One region of the Paenibacillus sp. SAFN-117 genome, then DNA from elsewhere that is predicted to be linked to it. Evidence: predicted binding sites of a transcription regulator. Region 1 holds the regulator's gene; the other holds the start of a gene.
What was found. Region 1 encodes LexA, which represses DNA repair genes until DNA is damaged. Its sites were predicted from a motif close to CGAACATATGTTCG; they were not measured.
Positions count from the first base shown of each region.

Region 2: the regulator LexA is predicted to act here: its motif matches at 2,307-2,320, upstream of recA (recombinase RecA).

Region 1 covers NZ_JBQCLK010000015.1:113,834-118,761, reverse strand. The annotation lists gene ACTHRH_RS12055 (hypothetical protein) at 1-270, opposite strand, end outside; gene ACTHRH_RS12050 (DUF896 domain-containing protein) at 295-477, opposite strand; gene ACTHRH_RS12045 (LysM peptidoglycan-binding domain-containing protein) at 1,095-1,415, opposite strand; gene lexA (transcriptional repressor LexA) at 1,568-2,188, shown strand; gene glnA (type I glutamate--ammonia ligase) at 2,372-3,700, opposite strand; gene ACTHRH_RS12030 (MerR family transcriptional regulator) at 3,739-4,140, opposite strand; gene ACTHRH_RS12025 (methionine gamma-lyase family protein) at 4,356-4,928, opposite strand, start outside.
Region 2 covers NZ_JBQCLK010000002.1:196,300-201,227, forward strand. The annotation lists gene ACTHRH_RS02900 (regulatory protein RecX) at 216-896, opposite strand; gene recA (recombinase RecA) at 1,191-2,237, opposite strand; gene ACTHRH_RS02910 (competence/damage-inducible protein A) at 2,878-4,128, opposite strand; gene pgsA (CDP-diacylglycerol--glycerol-3-phosphate 3-phosphatidyltransferase) at 4,192-4,776, opposite strand; gene rimO (30S ribosomal protein S12 methylthiotransferase RimO) at 4,773-4,928, opposite strand, start outside.

The DNA.
Region 1 (4,928 bases):
ACGCCGTAGAAAGAAGATCATCAGCCCCAGCAGGAAATAACTGATGGCGATAAACCAATATGAAGCGTCTCCTTGATAATAGTCATAGAATAGAATTGTAAACATGATGGAAAAACCTATCAAGAAAAACGGCAGCATCCAGTTTCTTCCCAGAAATCTGCGAAAGGTCGCGGATTGGCTGTAAAGAACGGATGGTTTCCCCTGCTTGCGCCTGAGCCGATCTGTCTGTTTTCTATTTTTCTCCACCATTCTCTCCCATTTGCGGGACATGGCTGTTCCCCCTTGAAGCATTCGCTAGTTTTGTTCGTCTTCTACATATTTTATGCTGTCCAGCTGAACTTTTAAAGACTTTTTAAAAGCATCTATATATTTGCGGCGGAGCTGATTCCGCTCGATCTCTTCCGCATCCGTCAGCCCTTCGGCTTTGGCTTTTCTAGCAAGCTCATTAATGCGCTGAATCGTTTCCTCCATAGTCATCTTTATCCTTGCCTCCTATCTGCATCTGTCCATTCATATATCTGATCGCCAGTCTATAGGCGATTACCAGCTCACTCCACCATTCCGAATGTTGATCTTTTACTGCTACAGCTCTGTTTTTATCCCGGGCTGCAGACATTTTTACACTGTTTCTACTTTGCCATTCCACCGGTTAAATGTCAAGATGACCAGACCCTATCGCGGCTCGGTCTAACAATGTACAAATCTGACATTTAATCACCTTAGGATCTATATATAAACGGATGCCCCTCAAAGTTCGGTTCCGTTTCAAAGATACTAGAACCGCCTTGATCAAACAGTTCTTTTCTTTGAAACAGCCCGAAATTATCTGCAATCCATACATTCTTACGAATAGAACGTACGTTCGAAATTTCTGTCTGAGGCTTCTGAGCGTGCGCTGACAAACCGGGGAAACGGGCTCAGCTCATTCGCTCCTCCCAAGTGCACTTGCGGAAAAAAGACGTTTCTTTCCGGGTAAAGCGTGCTTTCACTCACGATTAATAATATTAAATATTCATATCATTAATATAATGCCCACAATATATAATAATTCGTCTTACCTACTCTTATATAGATACTACTCAGGATCTCTCGCATTATGGAAGAAAGAGAATTTGACCTTCGTGCAGAACGGAACTCTGCAATTGGTTAACTTTCTTGATCTTGTTTATATAGGAGCGTGTACTCTCTCCCTCGGGAGCATGCTTACTCGCAATAGACCATAAAGTGTCCCCGGGGGCGACGTCAATCTCCTTCCTGACCGCTACAGAACCTGTTCTGGCATCCCCCGCATAAGCATGGAAAATAAAAGAGTAAGAGGCGGAGATAACCCCAAATACTAGAACCGTTAACAGCATAATGCGCAAAATCGTCTTGTTCGCAATTACCGGGCGTTCCGGAAGGATGGTTGCTTTCATCGTCAATACCCCCAAACATTTGTTCTATTCACAGAATACAACGAACAAATGTTTGTGTCAATCCCTTTTGCGAAAAAATTCGAACCCATGTTTGTACGAACTCCGGTTCTATGGTATACTTTATTTAATTATTTCCAATTGGAGTGATCATTGTGACCAAATTGTCGAACCGTCAACAGGCGATATTGGAATTCATTAAGAACGAAGTACGTGATAAAGGCTACCCTCCTTCCGTACGGGAAATAGGCGAAGCGGTAGGCTTGGCTTCCAGCTCCACCGTTCACGGCCATCTTGAGAGATTGGAGAAGAAGGGGCTGATCCGCAGAGACCCGACCAAACCCAGAGCGATAGAAATTCTTGATGGCGACGGAACAGGGGGAATCCTTCCCATGTCCGTAACCAGAGTGCCTCTGATCGGTAAAGTAACGGCCGGAACACCGATTACCGCAACGGAGAATATCGAGGATTACTTCCCTCTTCCCAGCCATTACGTAGGCGACCACAATGTATTCATGCTGAACGTTATTGGCGAGAGTATGATCGAAGCCGGAATCCATGACGGCGATTATGTCATTGTCAGACAGCAGCCCACCGCCGATAATGGAGATATCGTAGTTGCCATGACGGAAGATGATGAAGCCACGGTCAAGACATTCTATAAGGAGAAGGATCACATTCGTCTGCAGCCGGAGAATTCTAGCATGGAGCCCCTTCGTCTGAAGAACGTTACCATCCTCGGCCGAGTGATCGGAATTTTTCGCGATATTCATTAATCCTGCAGCACCTCGGCCCCGCAATAGAAATAACCTCCTGACAAGAACGGATCCGTTCGTCATGGAGGTTATTTTTACGGCCGCCTCATGCGGAAGTACGGCCGCTATTTATTTCATCGAACACACGCTTCCACAGATTTCGCCTGGAGCCTGCAAGTCAGGCCAAGGCGCCGTATAACAAGTTTAGTACAAAGACATGTACTGATCTCTCTCCCAAGAGTGCACCTGGGTCCGGTAGATATTCCACTCGATTTCCTTCAATTCGTAGAAATGAGTCAGAGCATGCTCGCCCAGCGCCTCCCGCATGACATCGTTCGCCACTAATTCCTGGAGCGCTTCACGAAGATCCGCCGGCAGGCTTGGAATGCCTTCGTCTTCCCGTTCCTCATCGGACATGACATAGATGTTGCGGTCGGTCGGAGGCGGCAGCTGCATCTTCTTGCGTATGCCGTCCAGGCCCGCCTTCAGCATGACTGCCAAGGCGAGATAAGGGTTGGCTGCGGGATCGGGATTCCGCACCTCCACTCTCGTGCTCAGACCGCGGGAAGCCGGAATTCGGATCATCGGGCTGCGATTGCTTGCCGACCAAGCGACATAACACGGAGCCTCATAACCAGGCACAAGACGCTTGTAGGAGTTGACGGTCGGATTGGTGATCGCGGCCATCGAACGGGCATGACGCAATATTCCGGCCATATATTGTCTGGCTACCTGGCTCAAGCCCAGCTTGTCCGATTCATCATAGAAGGCATTGGTACCGCCGGTAAACAAGGATTGATGGCAGTGCATTCCGGAGCCGTTCACCCCGAACAGCGGCTTCGGCATGAATGTGGCGTGCAGGCCATGCTGACGGGCAATCGTTTTGACCACCAGCTTGAAGGTTTGGATCTGGTCGGCCGCCTTAACGGCATCCGCATATTTAAAATCGATTTCATGCTGGCCGGGAGCGACTTCATGATGGGAAGCCTCGATTTCGAAGCCCATCTCCTCCAGCGTCAGCACAATTTCCCGGCGGCAGTTCTCGCCGAGATCGGTCGGCGCCAGGTCGAAGTAGCCGCCCTGATCGTTCAGCTCCATCGTCGGGTAGCCCTTCTCATCTGTGCGGAACAGGAAGAATTCCGGCTCCGGCCCTACATTCATCGAGGTATAGCCCATGGCCTCCGCGTCTTGAAGCGCTCGTTTCAGTATCCCGCGCGGATCCCCGGGAAAAGGTTGTCCGTCTGGCAAATAGACATCGCAAATCAAACGGGCCACCCGATCCTCGGCCACCCAGGGAAAAATAACCCACGTGCTCAAATCGGGATACAAGTACATATCCGACTCTTCGATCCGTACATATCCTTCGATGGAGGACCCGTCGAACATCATTTTATTATCCAGTGCTTTGGGTAATTGGCTCAGGGGAATTTCCACGTTCTTGATCGTACCCAGCAAATCCGTAAACTGCAGTCGGATAAAACGAACGTTCTCCTCCTTGGCAATCTTCAAGATGTCTTCCTTCGTATAGCTCATCCTATGTCCTCCTCAACTAGGCTGGAAAGCGGTCTATATCATCTTTTGAAATAAGTGGAAATATCTCCTTGATTGAGAGAAACCTGATCCAGGCGGTTCCCGCCGTTCAGCTGCTGCTTAAGCAAACGATGCAATTGCGGATCAGTCGGCTCCTGCCGCTTGAGCGCTGACGGCTCGCGACCCATCCTTTCTCCGTCGGCCGCCTGATGAATCATCCGCTTGATCCCGGCAATGTTGATGCCTTTTTCCAGATGCTTCTTAATTTCCAGTAAACGTTCGACGTCATTGAACGAAAACAGCCTCTGATTGCTGTCTGTCCGAACCGGCTTCACCAGCTCGTGCTGCTCATAATACCGGATCTGCCTGGCGGACAAATCCGTGAGCTGCATAACTATCCTCATCGGAAACAGAGCCATGTTTCTGCGGATTGCGTCGCTCATCAGCCATCACTCCCATGAGTGGTAATCTCCATACTGATTGTAACTTTCCGGCTCTCACCGCGTCAAGAAACTGCTGCCTCCAATTTGGTTCCCTGCCTCCTTATAGACAGAGTGAAATAATAGGCCAAGACCTGCTCTTTTTAAAAACTGCTTTATCCCAATCAGAAAGTGGCTCCATTTTTAATGCTCTAATGAACTTAAACTTTCTAATGCAGCTACAGAGCCAGCAGCCCCCGCTGCCACAGATGCTCCAGCGCTTTGACGGCGCCGAGCTTCGCATGCGAATAGGTAAGCCCTCCTTGCATATACGCAATGTAAGGCTCGCGAATAGGCGCGTCCGCCGACAGCTCCAGGCTTCCCCCTTGGATGAAGGTACCGGCGGCCATGATGACCGCATGCTCATAGCCCGGCATTTCCGAAGGCTCCGGCACCACATAGGCATCCACCGCCGCAGCCTGCTGAATTCCTTGTACGAAAGCAACGAGATGATCTGGCCCGGTGAAGCGAATCGCCTGAATGAGATCGGTTCTCGCCTCATTCCAGCGAGGGCTTGTCTCAAAACCGAGCTGCTCATACAGGCAAGCGGCGAAGATGCTCCCCTTGACAGCCTGTCCGACAAAGTGGGGAGCCAGGAAGAGCCCCTGATAAATACTTCTGGTCGTATCCAGCATGGCTCCGACTTCCCCGCCGATTCCCGGGGCTGTCAAACGATAGGCTGCCTGCTCCACGTACTGCCGCTTGCCTACGATATAACCGCCGGTCGGAGCTATGCCCCCGCCCGGATTTTT
Region 2 (4,928 bases), on a different contig from region 1:
CGATTTCCTTTGGCAGTGTTCAAGTAAAATTGGCGGGTTTACTTTCCCATTTCCCGATTCGTTCTAGAACCAGGTTGAATAGAAAAATATACATAGTTATTTTATCTTTTGTCAAGAAAGCTTGTCAAGCAAGGAGAGCTCTCTTAGGCGAAGTATATTATGGTACTTTCCAATAAAGACGCCGGTTGCCGGATAAAAAAATATATTTAACTTCATTAATAATCATCATCATTAAATATAGTTTCTGTTGCTTCATCCTCTGAATCCCGATTAATTAATGTATTTACGACCCTCTTAACGATTGCGGAGGAATATCCCCTTCTTAATAAATAAGCCGCAACCTTTCGTTTTTTATCGCGAGGTTCTCCTTTTGTCTGCCGCCATTTCTTGTCTCCCAATTGCACAGCCGCTTCCCATTCAGCATCACGGTCCAAGTCGGCCATTGCTTTCTCCACATTTTCTTGACTGACTCCTTTTTGCCGGAGCTCGTGACGCACCCACCTTGCTCCTTTTTTCTGCATGCGGACTCTATGCTCTACCCATGCTTTGGCAAAGTCCAAATCGTTGACGTACCGCTGATGAATCAGTTTTTCCAAAACAGTGTTTGCCGTAACACCGTCATAACCTTTCGTCTTCAGCTTTTCCTTGATTTCATACGCAGAATGCGGTCGCCGGCCGATGACGCGAATCGCATAAAGATAGGCCTGATGCAGCTCCTCCTCCTGGATGATTTGTCGGATTAGCTCCGCCTCCAGGCTGGCTCCTTTAAGCAATCTATGTTTAATAACCAGATCCTCATGTGCGGCGAACGCATATTCTTCATTTATATATATGTTGTATCGCGGATGTCTCTTTTGCTTCTCGACCCGCGTTATGATCGAATGTTTCTGGTCCATCCCTGCCTCCTTATGAAATAACCCCACAAATAGCCTTCGAAGCTTATACAGAGTCCTTTGCGAAGCTCTCGGAAATTATGTATAAACATTCAGGTATCTTTGGACGCCTAGCCTAACTAATTCTCTCTCAAGCCAAAGTGATCCCCTCTTCGGAAATCAAAATCATGGGGATCCTCCTTATGAAAAACACTAATGGCCAACTAAAGTTTTCTTTGCGGAATACTTTACGGATGGCCAAATTATAAAATGTCAACATTGCAAAGAAAACCGCACCATTAAGGTGCGGTAGATGAATCAGTTTTCAAGTGTTAGTTCAAAGTCTTCATCGTCCTCTTCCTCTGAGGAGGAAATAACCGGACCTAAATTGCTGGAGTCGCGAATTTTACGCTCAATAGCCTCTGCAATCTGAGGATTATCCCGCAAGTACTGCTTTGCATTCTCCCGACCTTGTCCAAGACGTTCATTCTCATAGGAGTACCAGGCACCGCTCTTATCGATAATATCCATTTCCGTTCCGATATCGATAATGCTGCCCTCCCGGGAAATACCTTCTCCATACATAATGTCGATATCGGCTTGTTTGAAGGGGGGAGCAACTTTATTCTTCACGACTTTAATCCGGGTGCGGTTCCCGATCATGTCGTTCCCTTGCTTCAACGTCTCCACCCGGCGAACATCAAGCCGGATCGTGGAGTAGAATTTCAACGCTCTTCCTCCGGGAGTAACCTCCGGATTTCCGAACATAACCCCTACTTTCTCACGAAGCTGGTTGATAAAGATGGCGATAACCTTCGACTTGTTAATCGCACCGGACAGCTTACGCAGCGCCTGAGACATCAGGCGGGCTTGCAGGCCGACATGGGAATCCCCCATCTCTCCTTCAATCTCAGCCTTCGGAACCAATGCGGCTACCGAGTCTACGACGATAATATCGACGGCTCCGCTGCGAACCAGCGCTTCCGCGATCTCCAGTGCCTGCTCACCGGTGTCCGGCTGAGAAAGCAGCAATTCGTCTATATTAATTCCCAGCTTCTTGGCATACTGGGGGTCCAATGCATGCTCCGCGTCGATGAAAGCTGCCTGACCGCCGATCTTCTGTACTTCGGCAATGGCGTGCAGAGCTACGGTCGTCTTACCAGACGATTCCGGTCCGTATACTTCAATAATTCTTCCTCTCGGGAAGCCGCCTATTCCCAACGCCAAATCCAGTGCGAGAGATCCGCTCGGAACCGTCTCAACCTGCATGTGAGTCGATTCTCCCAACTTCATGATGGATCCCTTGCCGAACATCTTCTCTATATTTCTCAATGCCATGTCTAACGCTGCACGCCGATCTGACAAACCAATCACTTCCTTCTGTTAATATAGTTCTATGATACCTCTTTTTGGGCTCCCTGCCAAGTAGTTTTTCGAACATATATTCGTTTTTTTTATTCAAGAAGAGTATCGCACATCTACGAGAGGACATGCCTAACTAAACAGTCAAGGCTTCTCTTTTCCGCATGACACTTGGTGATGTCAGTATGGTTCGAATGAAGTTCGGTACTTAATTGCAGTTATACTAAGCGGCCGTTATTACATGCACCTTGCAGGTAGTAACAATCATCATGCGTAGATGCGCTCAGAATGGAGCCCGATTAATCCTGGCAGGCCTGCCGAGCAGAAACAAAAAAAACCGCAGCAAAGAGTTAGACTCTCCCGCTGCGGTGCTTCCGCTCATAGACTATTACATAGAAGTATACAGGTAAATTGAATTGAAATCAACAGAAATGTTGCAGAAGCCGAGCTTGCACTTTGGAGCCAGTAATGACAGCTCCGGTCAAACGCGGGATAACTGGAACCAAAATGTTACCCTGCCTTGTTTCCAGCACCTAGTTTAACAAACGGACCGCAAGAACGCTATTCTCGAAGAAATCTCGTCTTTTTAAAACTAACGGAAGGCACAGTAACTAAACGCAAATCGAAGAGATTATGCACCCTCTTATCGCTCTTGAAGTCTTTGCCAGAGCAAATATAGAGCGGCTTTGGCAGCTCTTAATTTAATCAGCTCCCGGGTCCCGGAATAGCGGCCTTCCACGACCGTAGTCGGTTTCCCGCGCTCGGCCAAGCCGATATAGACCAGCCCCACCGACTTCCCTTCCGCCGACCCGGGGCCGGCGATGCCGGTAACCGACAGAGCATAATCCGTACCCAACAGCTCCCGCACTTTCCCGGCCATCGCTTCTGCGGTTTCCTTGCTGATCGCACCCGGAGCCTCAGGCCCCTCCAATAAACCGGCGGGCACTTGAAGGATGGTTTCCTTGACAGCATTAGTGTAGCTGACGATACTGCCGCTAAACACCGAGGAGCTATCCGGTACGGAAGTAATCAAATCGCTTATCAAACCGCCGGTGCAGCTTTCCGCTGCAGACAGGGTCATTCCCCTCTCCTTAAGCTGCTCGTAGATGATCTGCTCAATCGGCTTATCTTCAGTTGCATAGAGATGCTTGCCCAATCGGCGGCGAATCTCTTCCTCCACCGGCTTAAGCTTCGAATTCGCTTCTTCCTCCGTAGCAGCACGGGTTGTCAGACGAACGGTGACCTCCCCTTCCTTGGCATACGGGGCAATCGTCGGATCCTGCTGAGCTTCAATCAGATCCAGCAGCTCCTTCTCCAAGGCCGACTCCCCGATTCCCGCAAATTTTAACATACGGGAATATAATGCCCCTCTGCCGTCCGCAAGGCGAGAGAGCCAAGAGGTGCCGTAAGTGTCAAACATAAGCTTCATTTCACGCGGAGGACCAGGCAGCAGCATGTAATGGGTTCCCTCATGGGTCAGTGCGACTCCAACAGCCAGCCCGTTATCGTTGATCAAAGGATCGCTGTCCGTCAGCATCAGCGCCTGTCTCGCATTGCTTTCCGCCATGGCCAGGCCGCGATCGCGAAACATGGACTTGATTTTGTCCAGCGACGGCTCATGCATGATCAATTCTTTCCCGGTAAATGCCGCCAGCACATCCTTGGTCAAATCATCCTTCGTAGGCCCAAGCCCTCCGGTGCAAATGATCAGATCCGCCCTCTGTCTGGCGGTATCCAGCGCCTGCCGCAGCCGGCCCTCGTTGTCCCCTACAACCGTTTGGAAATAAATATCTATTCCCAAAGCTGCACATTGTTGAGATAAATATTGAGCGTTCGTATTTACTATTTGCCCTAATAAAAGCTCGGTTCCAACTGCAATTATCTCCGCTTTCATCCTTACTCCTCCTAACGCTGTATGCGTCCAATGGCAAAAGAAAGGCTCCCCAAGGAGCCTTTGTTATTCTTCCGCAGATAGCTCGAGGACATGTTTATTTCGAATGAAATAATGAATCCCCGAATAGATGGTGAGAATAGCAGCCACCCAACTGGCTATAACATCAAACGGAAAACCGATAAACGCAAACGGGAAGTTGTTAACGAGAAGTGCAATAATCGCCGTAATTTGGACTCCCGTCTTCCACTTTCCCCATTTGTCCGCCGCTACGACCAGTCCCTGAAGCGCAGCAATTTGCCGCAGTCCGGTTATCGCAAACTCTCTGCTGATGATAACGATCGCTATCCAGGCATCGAGCTTCCCCATCTCTACAAGAGAGACGAGCACGGCAGAAACCAACAGCTTATCCGCAAGGGGGTCCAGAAGCTTCCCCAGGTTGGTGACAAGCTTTCTCTTGCGGGCGATATAACCGTCCAAGCTGTCCGTACTGGCCGCTACTATGAAAATCAGGACAGCAATGATTTGGTTATAGGTGATGCTGAAGGATTCGATCTCGATTTGCGGCATTTTGATGTTAACCAACAGAAAAAAAACGATAATCGGGACTAGAAATATCCTAGCCAGCGTTATTCGGTTGGCTAAGTTCATGCAATAGCCTCCCCGGATAGATCATATTCCATCGAATGGGAAATGCGCACTTTAACCAACTCTCCGATATTGACCTGACAATTCGTGACAAAGACCTCTCCGTCGATTTCCGGAGCGTCATATTGGGAACGCCCGATATAGACGTCATTGCG